3 regions of the Paenibacillus aurantius genome follow, and region 1 is predicted to be linked to each of the others. Evidence: riboswitches for the same ligand, from Rfam matches in the RefSeq annotation. Region 1 holds a riboswitch; each other region holds the start of a gene.
The links. Region 1 has a riboswitch for cyclic di-AMP ahead of MJA45_RS00880 (resuscitation-promoting factor). Riboswitches for the same ligand answer to the same signal wherever they lie in the genome.
Positions count from the first base shown of each region.

Region 2: linked by a shared signal. The riboswitch ahead of MJA45_RS26825 (APC family permease) and the one ahead of MJA45_RS00880 (resuscitation-promoting factor) in region 1 are both predicted to bind cyclic di-AMP.
Region 3: linked by a shared signal. The riboswitch ahead of MJA45_RS26295 (C40 family peptidase) and the one ahead of MJA45_RS00880 (resuscitation-promoting factor) in region 1 are both predicted to bind cyclic di-AMP.

Region 1 is NZ_CP130318.1:189,682-195,249, reverse strand. Features, by position in the region: gene rsmA (16S rRNA (adenine(1518)-N(6)/adenine(1519)-N(6))-dimethyltransferase RsmA) at 1-543, opposite strand, end outside; gene rnmV (ribonuclease M5) at 540-1,094, opposite strand; gene MJA45_RS00880 (resuscitation-promoting factor) at 1,235-2,293, opposite strand; cyclic di-AMP (ydaO/yuaA leader) riboswitch at 2,691-2,874, opposite strand; gene MJA45_RS00875 (ABC transporter ATP-binding protein) at 3,155-3,901, shown strand; gene MJA45_RS00870 (ABC transporter permease) at 3,898-5,121, shown strand; gene MJA45_RS00865 (TatD family hydrolase) at 5,114-5,568, opposite strand, start outside.
Region 2 is NZ_CP130318.1:5,916,973-5,922,540, forward strand. Features, by position in the region: gene MJA45_RS26820 (ATP-binding cassette domain-containing protein) at 1-618, shown strand, start outside; gene MJA45_RS26825 (APC family permease) at 751-2,577, opposite strand; cyclic di-AMP (ydaO/yuaA leader) riboswitch at 2,711-2,871, opposite strand; gene MJA45_RS26830 (M3 family oligoendopeptidase) at 3,207-4,898, shown strand; gene MJA45_RS26835 (aldo/keto reductase) at 5,007-5,568, shown strand, end outside.
Region 3 is NZ_CP130318.1:5,815,392-5,820,959, reverse strand. Features, by position in the region: gene MJA45_RS26320 (DUF4253 domain-containing protein) at 1-665, shown strand, start outside; gene MJA45_RS26315 (GGDEF domain-containing protein) at 704-1,858, shown strand; gene MJA45_RS26310 (hypothetical protein) at 2,025-2,360, shown strand; gene MJA45_RS26305 (VOC family protein) at 2,462-2,863, shown strand; gene MJA45_RS26300 (cupin domain-containing protein) at 2,963-3,307, opposite strand; gene MJA45_RS26295 (C40 family peptidase) at 3,529-3,987, opposite strand; cyclic di-AMP (ydaO/yuaA leader) riboswitch at 3,994-4,128, opposite strand; gene MJA45_RS26290 (hypothetical protein) at 4,388-5,568, shown strand, end outside.

The DNA of each region.
Region 1 (5,568 bases):
GCTCAGGCTGCCGTATTCCTTCCCTCCGGGCTTGGCGGCCATCCGCTCGGCCACTTCCTTCTGGATCATCACCACGATGTTATCAAGCGGGAGCTTCTCCTCTAAGAGCTTCATGACAATAGGCGTGGTTACGTAATACGGAAGGTTCGCCACCACGCTGATCTTATCCACGTCCGGGAAGGCCTCACGGACCAGCTCCTTCAAATCCAGCTTGAGCACATCCCCGTGAACGATGCGAACATTGTCATAAGGAGCCAGGGTATCGGCAAGAATCGGCAAAAGCCGCTGGTCGATCTCCACCGCCGCCACCCGGCCGGCGGCTTTTGCAAGCTGTTCCGTCAGGGCTCCGATGCCCGGGCCGATCTCCAACGCCCCGCGCGTCCGGTCGAGTCCGGCAGCGGATACAATTTTATCCAGGATGTTAAGGTCGATCAGGAAATTTTGCCCCAGGCTTTTCTTAAGGGAGAACCCATGCTTCGCAATAATTTCCTTTGTTTGGCTGGGAGACGCGATGTCTCCCCGTCTGCTCCCCGTCTGGCTCATGGCGCACTCTCCTCTTCCTCGTCCATCCGGCGGTAGGCCTCGATGAACTCTTCCCTCGATATCTGAAACATGCGGCAGCGCTTGTGAAACTGCTTGCCGTTGGCATAGCCGATGCCCAGCAGCCGGCCCATCCGCATCCTGCGGCTCGCGGCCTCCGGATGAACGACCAGGCCGGCGTCGATCATATCTTCCCACGTGATCTCCGACTCCGCCCGCTGGAAATCGGTCTTAACGTTGTCCAGGGCTTTACGGATCACCTCGGGAGGGGCATTCTCCACACCGATGTCGCCTTTATGGGTAGCCTCCTCCCGAGAGAGAAAGGCATGCTTGCAGCCGGGAACGCGGGCCGTAATCAACCGGCGGAGCTTCTCTCCGGCGTGATCGGGATCGGTCAGGATGATGACCCCCCGGCGCTTCTGGGCGAGCTCGATGCGCCGGTAAACGGCTTCGTTGATGGCCGAGCCGCCGGTTTCAATCGTTTCGGCGTCCACCGCCCGCCGGATCGCGGCCGTATCATCTTTGCCTTCTACGACAATGACTTCTTTGATCATGTATGGATCCTTTCTTACGCACAAAAAGAAGAGGTTCGACGCCTCTTCTTACGATTAAGTATAGTATAACAGAATCAATCCTGACGTATACCATCCGGGAGCTTATCCGTCTCCCGGGCGGTTGGATGCCTATATAAGAGTTACTCGCCTGCCGGCTTGTTAGGGCCGATCACATAGACGGTAAACCCTCTCTTTAAACCAAATTTCTGGGCGTACGCCTCGCTGTCGAAGTAGACATCAATCTTGTTGCCTTTGATGGCGCTGCCTGTATCTTCCGCTCTGCGGTAGCCGATGCCGTCAATGTAAACCCACCATCCCAGCGGGATGACGTTAGGATCCACGGCGATCGTACGGCCTTCGGTAACGGTTGTTCCGGTAGCCGTTTTGCCGTATCCGGCCATGCCGGCGGATTTACCGGTCGAAGCCGGGCCGGCGGAATAAGCGGTAAGCGTAGCATTATTGATGATCTGCTTATACGAAGCAGGAGCCCCTGCTTTGGTGACGGTTTTCGCTTTTGGTGCCGGTGCTGCTGCAGCTGCCGGTGCTGCTGCGGGAGCAGGCTCTGGTGCCGGTGCCGACAAGGCGACTACCGGATTTTTAGTTCCCAGGGCAACGATCTTGTTAACACTTGGGGTTTGGACCGCTTCTCCAAGCGGGTTCTGAGCGACGAGCTTGCCGTCCTCAAAGACCTTCTCGGTCTTAATAACTTTGGTTCCTTCCTTGCCTTCTTGAACCGTTTGTTCCTTGCCCTTCAACAGGTTGGCGTCCTGGCGCGTTTCCGTGGTAAAGGCGATCGGCGCTTGCTGCTCTTCGACTTGCTTCTTAACTCTTACAATCTTGACATCGGTATTGCCGGTAACGCCGGCTTCCAGGGACGGGGTAATCCGGTCTTCCGTTCCCAGGGTAATATCCAATTCGTCCAAAAGACTCGAAACCGTCTTGGCCGTCGTGTACACGGTCCGGGTTTCCCCATCTGCGGTCAACTGCACCGGGGATTTCTGAACGATCGTAAAGGTCGCACCGTCCTTGATTTTCGTGCTGAGGTCGGCGGATAGCTTATCGTGCTTCCCGATTACAATAGCTTGTTCATCCAGTAGGTGCTGCAGGTCCAATTGCTTTGTCTTCACAATGGTTTCCTTGCCGTTCACCACCATTGATACGCTTTTGGTAGCCGTACCGTACAACAACATGAAAAACATGAGGATTACGCTGAGTGAAAAGAGAGTGAAAAAACTTATCATTCGAACGTTTTCATGATTCCAACGCAATGCGAAGGACATGCTGGATGATCGTTTTACATGGGGGTTCTCATACTGAATTGCGCCCACTTCTTCGGTCCTCCTTCAAAGCCTCGCCGTCGACTGTTATGCATGATTATATCTGACGCGACTAAGGGTTTATTTGTACTTTCTTTACGCCAATTCCCGTTTTCGTAAATCGAGTAAAAACGGCAATCCTTGTACTACATTCACCTCCGTGGGTTAAAGTGTGAGCCCGAATGGGACAAAATGGCTTTTTTGGACAACAAAAAAAGCCATAAGAAGAGGAACCTTCTCGTGGCTTTAGCTCATTAGCTAGTAGACAAGCCCGATCAACGTTACCTCTCTCTTCACGCTTACGAGGTTAGCTGACGGATTCGGACAAGAGAGTCGCCCTACTCAGGTCTGCCAAAGACAAACCTGTGATTCACCCCTTTAACCATGATGCGATCGAAAAAGTTCTTCGACCGACCATTTACGGTTCCCCCGTTTCCCATATGGAAACTCAGCGAAATTGGAAAATTGGCATCGGTATTAAGTTATCATGAATGTATGATACGCTGTGAAAGAGAACCTGTAAAGAGGTATCGGCCCGAGAAAAGAAGAAAAATATAACCGATTTAAGGCAAAAAGGAACGATTTCGGAAAAACACACCATAATTATCTCTTTATATCTCGGTTTATCTCCGCTTATTGCCTTCTTTTGAGTTAAATTTTGATTAGGACCTGGTAAAGATTATACTATTCTCGAAATCATGGCGTGATTTTTAGGGTTTATATACTGTCGAAGCGGGTGATGAATTGGAAACGATTTTGCATCTAAAGGGGCTCTATGGGGGGTATCTTCTCAATAAGCCGGTGCTGAAGGATCTGCACTTCTCGGTGGCCAAAGGGGAGATGGTCGGGCTCATCGGCTTGAACGGGGCCGGCAAAAGCACCACGATCAAGCATATTCTCGGGCTGATGAAACCGCAAAAGGGATCCATCGAGGTGCTCGGCCAAACGCTTGGCGACCGGACCCCAGGACACCGCACCTCCATCGGCTATGTACCAGAAAGCCCCGAGCTGTATGAAGAGCTGACCATCCGGGAGCATCTGGAGTTGACCGCTATGGCTTACGGGCTCGACCGCCAAATATACGAAGAACGTGCCGGCAGGCTTGCGGAGCTCTTCTCCATGCAGGATAAGCTCGGCAGCTTCTCGGGCCACCTCTCCAAGGGCATGCGTCAGAAGGTCATGATCATGAATGCGTTTCTTGTCGAACCTCCGCTTTACATTATCGATGAGCCGTTCCTTGGGCTTGATCCTCTTGGAATCCGGTCGCTGCTCGAGCTCATGGTTTCCTTCAAGAGAGCGGGAGCCGGGTTTCTGATCTCTTCGCATATTTTGTCAACGATTGAGAACTATTGCGAGAGATTTGTCGTTCTCCACCGCGGCGTTATCGTGGCTCAGGGGACCCTCGAAGAGATCCGCGCCGCCGCGGGGATGCCGGGAGCTTCCCTGGACAACGTCTTCTTCGAGCTTGTCGGGGGAGGCGGGAAAGGATGAACGGCTTCGAAACGCTGTGGAGGACAAGAAGACAAGCCTTCCTCCGGGAGACCTCTATTTATTGGAGGGATGTGGGCCGAAGCGGCTTTTTCTCTATCCTGATCCTTGCCCTGATCGCCGGAATCTACGGATATGCCAAAGCTCTGAAGACGCTGCCCCCGGATTTCCCCTACTTGTGGATCATCCTTCCGCTGCTTGCCCTGACGGTGGCGTCCGGGCGCATCCGCACCTTCTTGCGGGAGGCCGACCGGGTGTTCCTGCTTCCGGCCGAGGATCGGCTGCAGGGGTATTTCCGGCTTTCGTTCCGCCACAGCTTCCTCATGCAGGGCATCCGGCTTCTCCTGGTGCTCTTGGCGGTGTGGCCGCTGTATCACAAAGGGGCGGGGACGGGCGCCCTTCCTTATTGGTGGCTCGCCGCCTTTCTGCTTTTGACGAAGTGGGCCGGCCTTCTCACGGTCTGGCAGCAGGCACGCTGCGTTTCCATCCGGCACGGCCGCCTCATCGCCGCTTACCGGTGGGCGGCAGGCACGATGGCTGTTTACGGCCTTTTCCGCTTTCCGCTGCCTTATGCGTTCCTTCTTCTGCTCGGATTGGCGCTGACTGGCGTCTTGCTTATCCGCAGCCTTCCGAAATTCCGCATTCCTTGGGAAGCGCTGCTCCGGTACGAGAAGGCGCAAAGGGATCTCTATTATCTTTTTTTCAGCTGGTTCACGGATGTCCCGGCCCGGCCGAATTCCATCAAAAGGCGGATGCTCCTCCCCCGGCTGACCAAGCTTCTGCCGTTTGAGTCCTCATCCGCCTTTTTGTATCTGTATGCCCTGACGTTCCTGCGCTCCGAACTAAGCTCCATCTATTTGCGGCTGCTTGCGGTCGGAGCGTTGTTCCTGATCTTGTTCCAGGGGGAGCTGGCCCAGGTGATCATCTATGGTCTCGCCCTGCTGATCGCCGGGGTGCAGCTGGCCGCTCTCGATCAGGCGCACCGGTACTCCCCTTGGATTCAGCTGTATCCCGGTGGAGAACAAGTGCGGATCCGTGCCGTCACTACCCTTGTGCTCATCGCCTTACTCGTGCAGGCCCTTGTCTTAGGAGCGGCTTCCGCGCTTTCCGGCACCTCATTCTCTCTCTCGGCGCTGCTCACCGCAGCCGGTCTTGCCTACGCGTTCGGATACGCCCGCCTTCTCCTTCCCCGCCGGCTGACCCGGCGGGCGGAGCTTATTTAAGCTTCAGCAGCCGGACGGCGTTCTCCGTCGTGATCCGCGCAAGCTCCTCGTACGGGATGCCCTTCAGCTCCGCGGCGGTTTCGGCGACAAGCCGGACATAGCCGGTCTCATTCCGCTTCCCCCGGTACGGATGCGGAGTGAGGTAAGGGCAGTCCGTTTCCACCAGCAGGCGGTCAAGAGGGGTTTTCTCCAGCACCTCTTTCGGCTGCCGGGCGTTCTTGAACGTAACCGGTCCGCCGAAGGACAGATGAAAATTCATATCGAGGCACTGCTTCGCCGTTTCCCAGCTGCCTGAGAAGCAGTGCATGATACCCCCCACCTCGGCCGCCTTTTCCTCCTTCAGCACCTTCAGAATATCGTGGTGGGCTTCCCGGTTGTGAATGACAAGGGGAAGCCCTACTTTGCGGGCGAGCCGGATCTGTTCGCGAAACACCCGGTCCTGCACAT
Region 2 (5,568 bases), 580 kb from region 1:
CACGAAGACATGACGGCGGAGAAATTCCTCCGCTACATGGGCGAGCTGAAAGGCATTTACGACCAGGAGCCGGCCCGGACCCTGCTGGAGGAGATGGACCTGACTTCCCTAAGAAGGAGGCGGATCCGCGAGCTCTCCCAAGGGCAGCGGCAGAAGCTTGCCCTGGCCCAGGCTCTGCTGGGCCAGCCGGCGTATCTCTTTCTGGACGAGCCGCTGACCTTCCTCGACAGCGGGGAACGCCGCCAAGTCGTCAGCTGGCTCGGCCGGTATGCCCTCCGGCGGCATGTGGTCGTGTCGTCCCACGAGCTGAATGAATGGGAGCCGGCCGAGTCCATCCTGTGGCTGAACGAAGGCGGCGTTCTTTTTCATGGGCCTGCGGAGGAATGGGGCCGGGACCTTCCTCTGTCGGTATGGACCGGCACCGTAAATGAGTCGGAGTGGGCCGACCTATCCCAGGAACTTGTCATGGGGTGGAGGCAGGTGCCTGGCGGCCGGGAGGTTCGCGTGATGGCCCCGGAACCCCCGGCTTCCGGGTTCGTGCCTGCCGATCCGACTCGGGAGGATGCGTACTTCATCCGCCGGTATGTGCTAAGGGAGAGCCGGACGAAAGGCGAATAACGGCAAAAAAACGACTGCCTGTTCTTTTGAACAAGAGTCGTCTTTTTGTATTTTCTACTCGATACTTGGCGTCGGCTCGGTTTCGATTCCAGGCCAAGACGGGCTGCAGGAGCTATTTTGCCATCCCGATTTCTATTTCTTTAAGTGGTACGGAACCGTTGTGACGATCACGTCTTTGCGATAGAGCAAATGGGCGCGGATCATGAAGCTTGTTTGATTATGCAGAATGTTGTGCCAACCTTTCTTAGGAATGAACTGCGGAATAATCACCGTAACCTGATAGTGGGACTCACTCGCTTTGCGCTGCACAACATCAATAAATTTGCTGAGCGGCTGAATGATACTCCGATAAGGGGAATGCAGCGTAACCAGCCTCACATCCGGCTGCCACTTGCTCCATTTTTCTTCAAACTGCGCTCCAGCTTCTCGTTCAAAAGGAACGAAAACGGCAATAATCTGATCAGCCGACAAAGATTTGGCATAGTTCAAGGAATGTTCCACCACATGCGTAAGGCCAGCCACAGGCAAGATGACGACATTTCCCTCAATGGGTACCGCCGGTTCACAAGTGGTAAGTCGTAACTGTTCGCTTACCGCTTCGTAATGCTTCTTGATCCGGTTGAAAAGGTAAACGATGAGCGGTAAAAATACGAATACGGGCCAAACCTGCGCCAATTTGGTTAAAAAGAACATCATCGTGACGGTGAAACTGATTAGCGCCCCGGTCGTGTTAATAATGAGTTTGAGAACCCATCCTTCCGGCTTTTGACGAATCCACTTGATCATCATCCCGGTTTGGGACAAGGTAAAGGGAATGAACACGCCTACGGCATACAGGGGGATCAATTCTTCGGTTTGTCCTTTAGACGCAAGGATCAGCAGGATCGATAAAAAGCCCAGAATGATAATCCCATTGGAGTACCCAAGGCGGTCTCCCCGTACGGTAAACATTCTCGGTATGAACTTATCCTTCGCGAGATTCACAGCAAGCAGCGGAAAAGCCGAATAGCCTGTGTTAGCCGCAAGAATCAAGATCAATGCCGTTGTCCCCTGAATGAAGAAATACATGAAATTCCGTCCAAACGTCTGTTCCGCGATTTGCGAAACTACGGTTACCTCTGCTTTAGGTACAATTCCGTAATAATAAGCTAAAAACACGATGCCTGAAAATAACAAGGCAAGTATTGCCCCCATGGCCATTAAGGTTTTGGCAGCGTTATTAGGGGCGGGATCTTTAAAATTCGGAATGGCGTTCGAAATGGCTTCAACCCCGGTTAAAGCCGAACTCCCCGAAGCGAAGGCTCTTAGGAGAAGAAATAAGCTGATGCCTGCTACCGGTGTCCCAATCGGTGCATGTAAACCCGGTGAAACACCACCTGTTAGAATGTTGTAGAGGCCTGCGCCAATTAAAATAAATAAGGCTAGAACAAATAAATAAACCGGATACGCTAAAATCGAAGCCGATTCCGTCAGACCCCTTAAGTTCAAAATGGTTATTAAAATCACAAACACGACGGCAATGCTCACCGTATGCGCATGTAGAGCTGGAAAAGCGGAAGTGATCGCATCCGTTCCGGCAGACACACTGACGGCTACCGTTAGGATATAGTCCACAAGCAAGGAACCTCCGGCAATAAGTCCAGGGTAGGTACCCAAATTTTGCTTGGATACCACATATGCTCCCCCGCCATGCGGATAAGCAAAGATGATTTGCCGATAGGATAAAATGAGTGCCAGTAACAAGACCAACACACCCATTCCAATCGGGATCGAATACCAAAATGCTGCGGCACTTATGGTGATTAAAACCAACAGAATTTGTTCCGGACCGTAGGCAACGGAGGATAAGGCATCCGAGGAAAGAATGGCCAATGCCTTTTTCTTATTCAGTCTTTGCTCCCCTAATTCCGTTGATTTAAGAGGCCGCCCGATTAACCACCGTTTTAAAGTAGATACCATGAATCATTCACCACCAGAACTAAAGGATAATGGGACTTGGGGTTTACCCTCTATTATTTCCAATAACACTTTTATCAGCACGAAAAAAGACCGCAGAGGTATCCCCTGCGGCCGGAAATTCACCGAAGTTGTTTCACCCTCTCTATCAACGCTTACGGAGTTAGCTGACGGATTCGGGCGGTTAGAGTCGCCCTACAGTGACGGATCATCACTGATTCACCCCGTGCAGCGAGTGTACTTATTCGCCGCAGTTGGGTCCCCCGTTTTCCAATGGAAATTAAGCGAGTGTTGGTATATGAAGTAATGAAATGATCATACGGCTCGGATCAAACTTTGTAAAACCGCCTATAAACGGAAAAATCCTTGAAAACGTTACTATTCCGATAGGAATGCGGTTACAATGAGATAGTTCGTGGGCATAGCAAGGTAAATATTCCGAAATCGCCCGTTATCATCCCGATCACGCCCCATACATGCCGCCGAACGTTTGGTTGACGAGTACAGCGAAGTCGTCCAGCCGGACTTGTCATAACGGGTCCAGGCGTTGGCCTGCCGTCTCCTTATGCTCCAGCCGCCCAAATCCTGTATACTGAAAAAGAAACCGAATCCACATGGAAAGAAGGGTTCTTATGAAGTTTCCGGATTACTCCTACACCCGTCCCGACATGGAGGCGTTCCGCGAGGAATTCCAAGCCCTCCTGGAGCAGTTCCGCCAAGCGGAATCGTTCGAGGAACAGAGCGCGGCCATGGAGGCGGTCAACGCGGCCCGAACGCGCGTCTCTTCCATGTTCACCATTGCCCGCATCCGTCATACCATCAACACTCAGGATCCTTTTTACAAGGCGGAGCAGGATTTTATGGACGAGAACAGCCCTGTTTACCAAGGCCTGATCAACGATTTCTATAAAGCGCTTGCCGAATCGCCGTTTCGGGAGCAGCTCGAAGCCAAGTGGGGCCGTCAGCTGTTTGCCACCGCCGAATTGGCTCAGAAAACGTTCTCCCTGGTCATCGTGGAGGATCTGAAGGCCGAGAACCGCAAATCGAGCGAATACATAAAACTCGTTGCCTCCGCGCGGATTGAGTTTGACGGCCAGGAGCTAACACTGTCCCAGCTCGCCCCGTATATGGAATCGACGGACCGGGAGATGCGCAAGCGCGCCACCGATGCCCGCTATTCCTTCTATGAAGCGAACGAGGAAACGGTGGACGGCATCTACGACGACCTCGTCCAGATGCGGACGGAGATGGCCCGGAAGCTCGGCTACCGGAATTTTATCGAGCTCGGGTACGCCCGCATGAGCCGGACGGATTACGGCCCGGAGCAGGTGGCCGCCTTCCGGGCTCAGGTGCTCGAGCATCTTGTTCCGGTGGCCAGTGAGCTCAGCGAACGCCGCCGCAAGCGGCTCGGGCTCGACCGGCTGCGCTATTACGACGGCCTCTCCTTCCTGAACGGCAACCCGACGCCGAAGGGCGAGCCGGCCTGGATCGTCGAGAAGGCCCGCCGGATGTACGCGGAGCTGTCCCCGGAGACGGACGAGTTCTTCCGGCTCATGCTCGACAAGGGTCTAATGGACCTCGAGAGCAAGCCCGGCAAGCGGGTCGGCGGCTACTGTACGTTTATCGGGTCGACGAAGGAGCCGTTCATTTTCTCGAATTTTAACGGCACGGCCCATGATGTCGATGTGCTGACCCACGAGGCGGGGCATGCTTTTCAGGCTTACATGAGCCGGGATTTTGCCGTTCCGGAGTATGTTCACCCGACCCTCGACGCCTGTGAGATCCATTCCATGAGCATGGAATTCTTCGCGTGGCCGTGGATGGAGTCCTTCTTCCAAGAGGATACGGACAAATACAAGTTCTCCCACCTGAGCAAGGCGGTGACGTTCATCCCTTACGGAGTGGCCGTGGATGAATTCCAGCACCTCGTCTACGAGAACCCCGACATGACGCCGGCCGAGCGCAAGCAAGCCTGGCGCGACACGGAGCGCAAATACCTCCCGGGCCGGCAGTACGACGACATGCCGTTCCTCGAGCGCGGCGGGTTCTGGCACCAGCAGCAGCACATTTTCAAAAGCCCGTTCTACTACATTGACTATACGCTCGCCCAGCTCTGCGCCCTCCAGTACTGGACCCGGGCGAACGAGGACCGGGCCGCGGCCTGGTCGAGCTACCTCACCCTGTGCCGGGCCGGCGGCAGCGATTCGTTCGATGCGCTGGTGAAGCTTGCCGGCCTGCGCTCTCCATTCGAGGAAGGCTCCGTGTCCTCCATCATCGGAGGAATCCGAAGCTGGCTGAACGGCGTGGACGATACGAAGCTGTAACCCTTGGGATACGAGGCCGTAGTCCGATCCTTCGCCTGCGGGTGGGCAAACGCCATTCTTGCGCAAGTTCCTTGGTCCATCCATTCTAAATTTAGAGGAGTGATCCCTATGGAATACGTCAAATTGGGCAAAACCGGTCTCGAGGTCTCGAGGCTCTGTCTCGGCTGCATGAGCTACGGGGTCCCGGACCGGGGGCCTCATCCCTGGTCGCTCGATGAGGAGCAAAGCCGGCCGTTTATCCGCCGGGCGCTCGAGCTCGGCATCAACTTCTTCGATACGGCGAATGTCTACTCCGACGGGACCAGCGAAGAGATCGTGGGCCGGGCGCTGAAGGATTTCGCGACCCGCGACGAGGTTGTCATCGCCACGAAGGTGCACGGCCGCATGCGCAAAGGGCCGAACGGCGGCGGGCTGTCCCGCAAGGCGATTCTAAGCGAGATCGACCACAGCCTGAAACGGCTCGGCACGGACTATGTGGACCTGTACCAGATCCACCGCTGGGACCCCGCGACGCCCATCGAGGAAACGATGGAGGCGCTCCACGATGTCGTGAAGGCCGGCAAAGCCCGTTACATCGGGGCTTCCTCGATGTTCGCCTGGCAGTTCCTGAAGGCGCTCCATACCGCCGAGAAGAACGGCTGGACCCGGTTCGTCAGCATGCAGAACTACT
Region 3 (5,568 bases), 680 kb from region 1:
AGGCCAGACCGGCGGAGGAACCCGCTGCGGCTCCGGCGCAGGCCGAATCCCTGCCGGAAGGGGAACGCATCGATTTCAACCGGGCTTCGGAAGTACTGGGATCGGTCGGTGAAATCCGTTCCATGGCCGAGGCCGGAATGATCCTGCAGCGCATCAGCGGGCAGGCTCCGCTGCCCTACTCGACGATTGATTTCGGAAGAAGACGCTATCCGCAGTGCATTTCTATTATTATAGAAGAAACGGACGCCCTTCGTCTTGTCTATATGCTGCAGCCTCTGCTTACGAACGAGCTTCTGGCCTTCGTCGGAACGAACCAGTGGCTCGGGGAAGAGAAGCATGCGGGAGCGGAGCTCGTGGTCGGCCGGGGGGAGACCCAGTTCGATATCGTCCGGCTCGCCCAGACCGATGCCGCCAATTACGACAGCAGCACGGAGGATATCATTACGGGGCTGAAATCCATCGATGCCCGTTACGGCATTTCGATCAAGGCGGCTTCTTCCGATTCGGTAGGCTTTGCTCTGCTGAACCAGCCGAACGATCTCCATACCTTCTGCGAAGAGCTGTACGCCTTCTGTCCCGATCTCGTCGATCAGGGAGTCGGCTCGCTGGAGGCGCTGGAGCAGCACATTGCGAACACCGGCTATATCGAGCTGTGGTGGGATTGATACGATAAACCGGCACCGGCCGGAGGAGACCAACGCATTTGAACCATACCTGGAATTGGATTACCGGGCCCGAGGGGAGATTATTCTCCTCCGGGCTCACTCTGGTTATTCTCGCGCTTCTGCTGGCGATGACCTACCGGCTGCTCGTGACGCGGCGCCGGAAGGCCTATTTCTCGCTGTCCGTCTCGCTCGGCTTCCTTATGGGGGCGTACGGGCTGCCCATTCTGGCCGAATATGGCTGGACAGGGAGCCGGGACGAGCTCGATTATACGGCGCAGGTGATCGAAACCGGCGCATTCGTTCTGCTTAACCTGGGGCTGCTTCAGCTGTACAAAGCCCCGGGAGGCAGGGAACGAATGCGCTTTTACCTGCTTCTTACGGTAGCTCTCGTCCTTCCCGCCCGGCAGTGGGTGCACGCTTACGAGCTTCCGGCTGACGTCCTGCTTGACCTCTACCGCTGCCTCCTTGCCGTATATTTCTTCTTCTCCGTCGGGCCTTTTATCCGGGAGAACCGCAAATACAAGCTGTTCCTGGGGCTCTTTCTGCTCACGGAGCTTATGCATCTCGACAACACATACGGGCACGAAGTGCCGAAGGCTCTTCCCCTGCTGCTGGAGCGGTTCCTGCCCGTGGCGGGTGCTTTTCTCTTGTTCCTTATTTTCCTGAACCGGCTGGTCGAGATTCTCCAGAGCACCTACCGGTCGGCCATTACGGACGGGCTGACCGGCTTGTACAACCGCCGTCATTTCCTGAACGTTCTGGCCCGTTATTTGAAGCACGGCATTCCGGTGTCGGTGGTGTTCTCGGACATCGACAATTTCAAGAAGCTGAACGATACGAAGGGTCACCAGACCGGAGACGACATGCTGGCCGCGGTGGCCCGGATCCTGCAGGAGGAAAGCGAAGAGGCGGGGCTGGCCGGACGCTACGGGGGAGAAGAGATGGTCGTCCTCCTGGCGGATACGTCGGTCGATGCCGGAGCCCTTGCGGAACGGATCCGGAGCCGCGTCGAGGAAGAGACGCAGGTGACCGTCAGCCTCGGGTACAGCACCTACAGCTCGGGGCTTACGCCCGAGCAGCTGATTAAGCAGGCCGATGCGGCCATGTACCATGCCAAGCAGTCGGGCAAGAACCAGGCCGTTGACTACGAGGCGATGGCCGGGCCGAAGGCCAGGCAGAGGAAGCGGGGGTAGGGGAGGCGGCTGAGTGAACCGAATGACCGGCCAGTAGGCTAACGAGCGGCCGAACCCTTAACCCGGGCGTTGGAGTTGCAGATGAGGCGATCTGCAACTTTTTTCTTTTTCCATTCGTCTAAGGCAGCAACGGGTCTCCTAAACGGAAAGAGGCAGGTGAATCAGAGTGAAATGGATGGGCTATGTCGCCCTTGTGGGTTCCATTTGCTTATTGCTGGCCGCCGCATGTGCCGATAGGAAAGCGTCTATTACGAAAAAGAAGCTCGACGAATATGCCGGGCAAATCACCTCTGACATTAAACAAATGGCCCCATCCGCCTCCTGGAGCTTAAGCAAAGACGAAGAGAACGGGAAGGTAAGGGTAGGCATTGCGGAGCTGTCCGATTCCCAAAGGAACGAATTGCAGGAGAAATACGGCGAATGGCTTGAGATTAAACCGGGTCCCATTCCGGTCCCAGCCCCCGACCAGTCCCGTACTTCCGAGGAAGCAAATCTACACTAGCAAAGGTGCCGTTTCCGCAATCCATAAGAAACCTTGCCTTCCTCCGGGTGCTACAATGAAAAGGGTTATACCGATAAGGGAAAAAGGAAGGATGGATCGCAATGGCCAAGCTTATCCCGTTTATCTTTTCAGAGGATGCCCGGGCTCAAGCGGAATTCTACGCAGGGGCTTTAGGCGGGGAAATTCAATCCGTCATGACGCACGGACAAGCTCCGGAGCCGGTCGAAGGGCATCAGGACAAAGTCATGCATTTGTGCCTGTCCGCTGCAGGAGTAACCTTCTTCATGGCGGATTCGCCGGATGCGCTCAGCCGGGGAAACGGCCTGAGCTTGAACCTCGAGTTCGGAACGGCGGAGGAAGGCCGGGAGGCCTTTACTAACCTGTCGGCAGGGGGCCGGGTAATTCACGAGTACAAGCCGGTCTTCTGGGGCGGGCTGTACGGATGGCTGGAAGACCGGTACGGCGTCCGTTGGATGATCAGCTCCCCTGGGGAAGCGGGTTAATCCGAATAACGGCACAGAGTTAGCCGAAACGGAAAGAGGAATCAAGCAGCCGATGCTCGATTCCTCTTTTTCTATGTTGAGCCAGGCGCTGCGTCCCCGTCATTTCTCTGTCAGATGACGATCCTCTGCGGTGGAAGGGGAGGAAATGACGAGAAACTCCACCTCCGCCTCCGACCGGTTCTTCATCTGGTGCGGCGTTCCGGGAGGGACCTCAAGGCCCTCTCCGCCGACCAAAGTATACTCGGTTCTGTCGAGCTCCAGCACGGCTTCTCCGTTCAGCACATAGAAGAATTGACGGGCCTTCCCGTGGTAGTGGCGCACCTCGAACGTGCCGGGCGGCATGCGTTCCTGGATGACGCTCATTCCGGGCTGCTTCACGAGATGCCACCCGTCGCAGGTTTCCCCCCAGATATAATGCTCGGCGGTTTGGCGGCTTGTTTTCATACGTAGGTCTTCCTCCTTCTTAAGCTATAGCGGACGGCCGATCAAGGCCGGGAGACAAGGGCGTGTTCCGGTGGCAGCCGCCGGTTGGCAGGCGGGGGCCCCGGTGATAGAGCCTTTTCCCCATTATACCCCAGCCCCTGCACAGAAAAAAAACCCGCCGTCCGGGCCAAGCCCGTCCAACCGGTTTCTCTTCTTTCTTTAATTCGAGTCATCCGAGCCGCTTAATTGGCCAATTCGGAGTAAGCCTCGTCGCCCATTATGCGGCGTGCGGTGACGTATCGTTTGGCATAGTAGGAATCGCTAAGACGGTTGATGGATACGCCGTACTTGTTCGCGGAATGGGCGAATTGCCCGCCGCCGATGTAGATGCCTACGTGAGAAATGCCACTTCCGTCGGTATTGAAGAATACCAGGTCTCCCGCGCGGAGGTTGCTTTTGGCCACCCAGCTGCCCTTCGCTGCCTGCCCTTTGGAGGTGTGCGGAAGGTCGTAGCCGAGCTGGTCGAACACATACATCGTAAAGCCCGAGCAGTCAAAGCCTCTGGTAGTGGTGCCGCTGTACTTGTAGGCGGTGCCGAGTAAATCGTCTACCGTGTCGCTGAGGGGCGATGCCGATGCCGTGCCGGCCATGATGCCGAAAGACATTACAAGACTCAATGCAAAACCAACAGCCTTTTTCAAAACCAAGTTCCCCTTCCAGAGTGCCTACGAGGTTAGCTGAGGGTTCGGTTGAAGGTACCCTATGACCCCTTGGTTGCAGGATCAATTCACCCAGAGAATGGTTCCCCCGTTTCCCGATCGGGAATTAGGCATTATGCGATTTTTACAACGAGGATAGGTATTCGCCAAAATGATGGGAAATCCTTCTTATTTTTTGAATAAAGTTCTAAAAACCTGTTTCAATAGCAAAAAAAGGGGTATAGGTTCCAAGATAAGGAAGAAGGCTGTCAGAGCCGGTCGAAGACCCATCCGGCTTATCGACAAGATGGGCGGAAGCGGAATTCCTTGAGGGAGCTGTAACTTAATCTCTTCTCGTGTCGTCTATACCAATAGAAAGATATTTCTTGAGGGGGCCACTGTCATGAACCCGTCCAAAATGTTGTTAGCCGCTGCCCTGCTGGCTGTCTGCACCGCCGGCTGCTCCACGCTGAAGACGGCGTCGGAAGGCCCGCTCGAAGTTCCGCCGGCCGTTGCCGCTCCGGCTCCGTCGGCCCCGGCGCCTACCGCCGTGGCGTCCGCGTCCCCGGCGGCTCCGGCTCCCGCCGCCAGCTCCGGCGCCGAGCCGTCCGCCGAGCCTGTGCCGGCGGCCTCACTGGGCGTAACCCCGGCGCGGGCTGTACCGCCGGCTGCGGCCACGCCCGGCGCCTCGCCGGTCGCCGTGACGCCGGTCCCGCCGGCTCCCGCGCCGTCGGGGACGCCCGCCGGGGAGCCGAGCGCCAAGCCGGCCGAGCCGACGCCTGTCCAGGCTCCGGCCGTCCGGATCTCGCTCGACAGCGAGCCCCGACTTGCGGCTCCGACGGAGCGGGGCTCCGGCTTTATGCGCACGCTTCTGACCTACGCGCCGCAGAGCTATACGCTGGCGTTCCGCGAGTCCATGGACCGCGGCAGCGTGGAGAAGCAGCTCACAGAGCAGACCGAAGAAAAGGATGTTCCTTCGGTCAAGCCGCAGCTGACCTTCGAATGGCAGAGCGATACCGTGCTGAAGGTGTACGCCGAGGTAACGGAGGCCCCCAAGCCGGGCTACTCGTCGGACAGCTACACTCTGAACGTTAACGGAGCCCTTACGGCCCGCGGAGAGAAGCTCGCCGATGCGCCGCAGTTTCACGCGGTGCTTCATGTGCCGGAGCAGGTGTGGATTATGAACACCCGGACCAAGGTGGCCAAGCGGGTTTCCTCTTCCGGGGAGCCGTATTTCTACCACTCCCTTGGAGAGCCCTCCCGTTACCTGCTGGCTACGCGTTTCACCGAGTACTGCGAATGCGACGCCGCCCTTCCCCGGCTGTATGCCCTTTATGACACTGGGGAGCAGAAGCTGTGGAAATCTCCCGTTAAGCTTGCGGTCAGCTATACCGGAGCCGGAGAGCTGACCGCCGATTCCAGGGGATTCGTTTACGCGGGGGCGCCGCTTGATCCTTCCGTGCTTCCGGGCGGAGAGGCCTACCGGATCAAGGTGAACGGCCAGGTGTACGGAACCGGGTTCAGCCGGGACCGGTCGACCCTTTTCCTGATTGTCGGGGCAGAAGGGCAGACGCGGAATTTCGA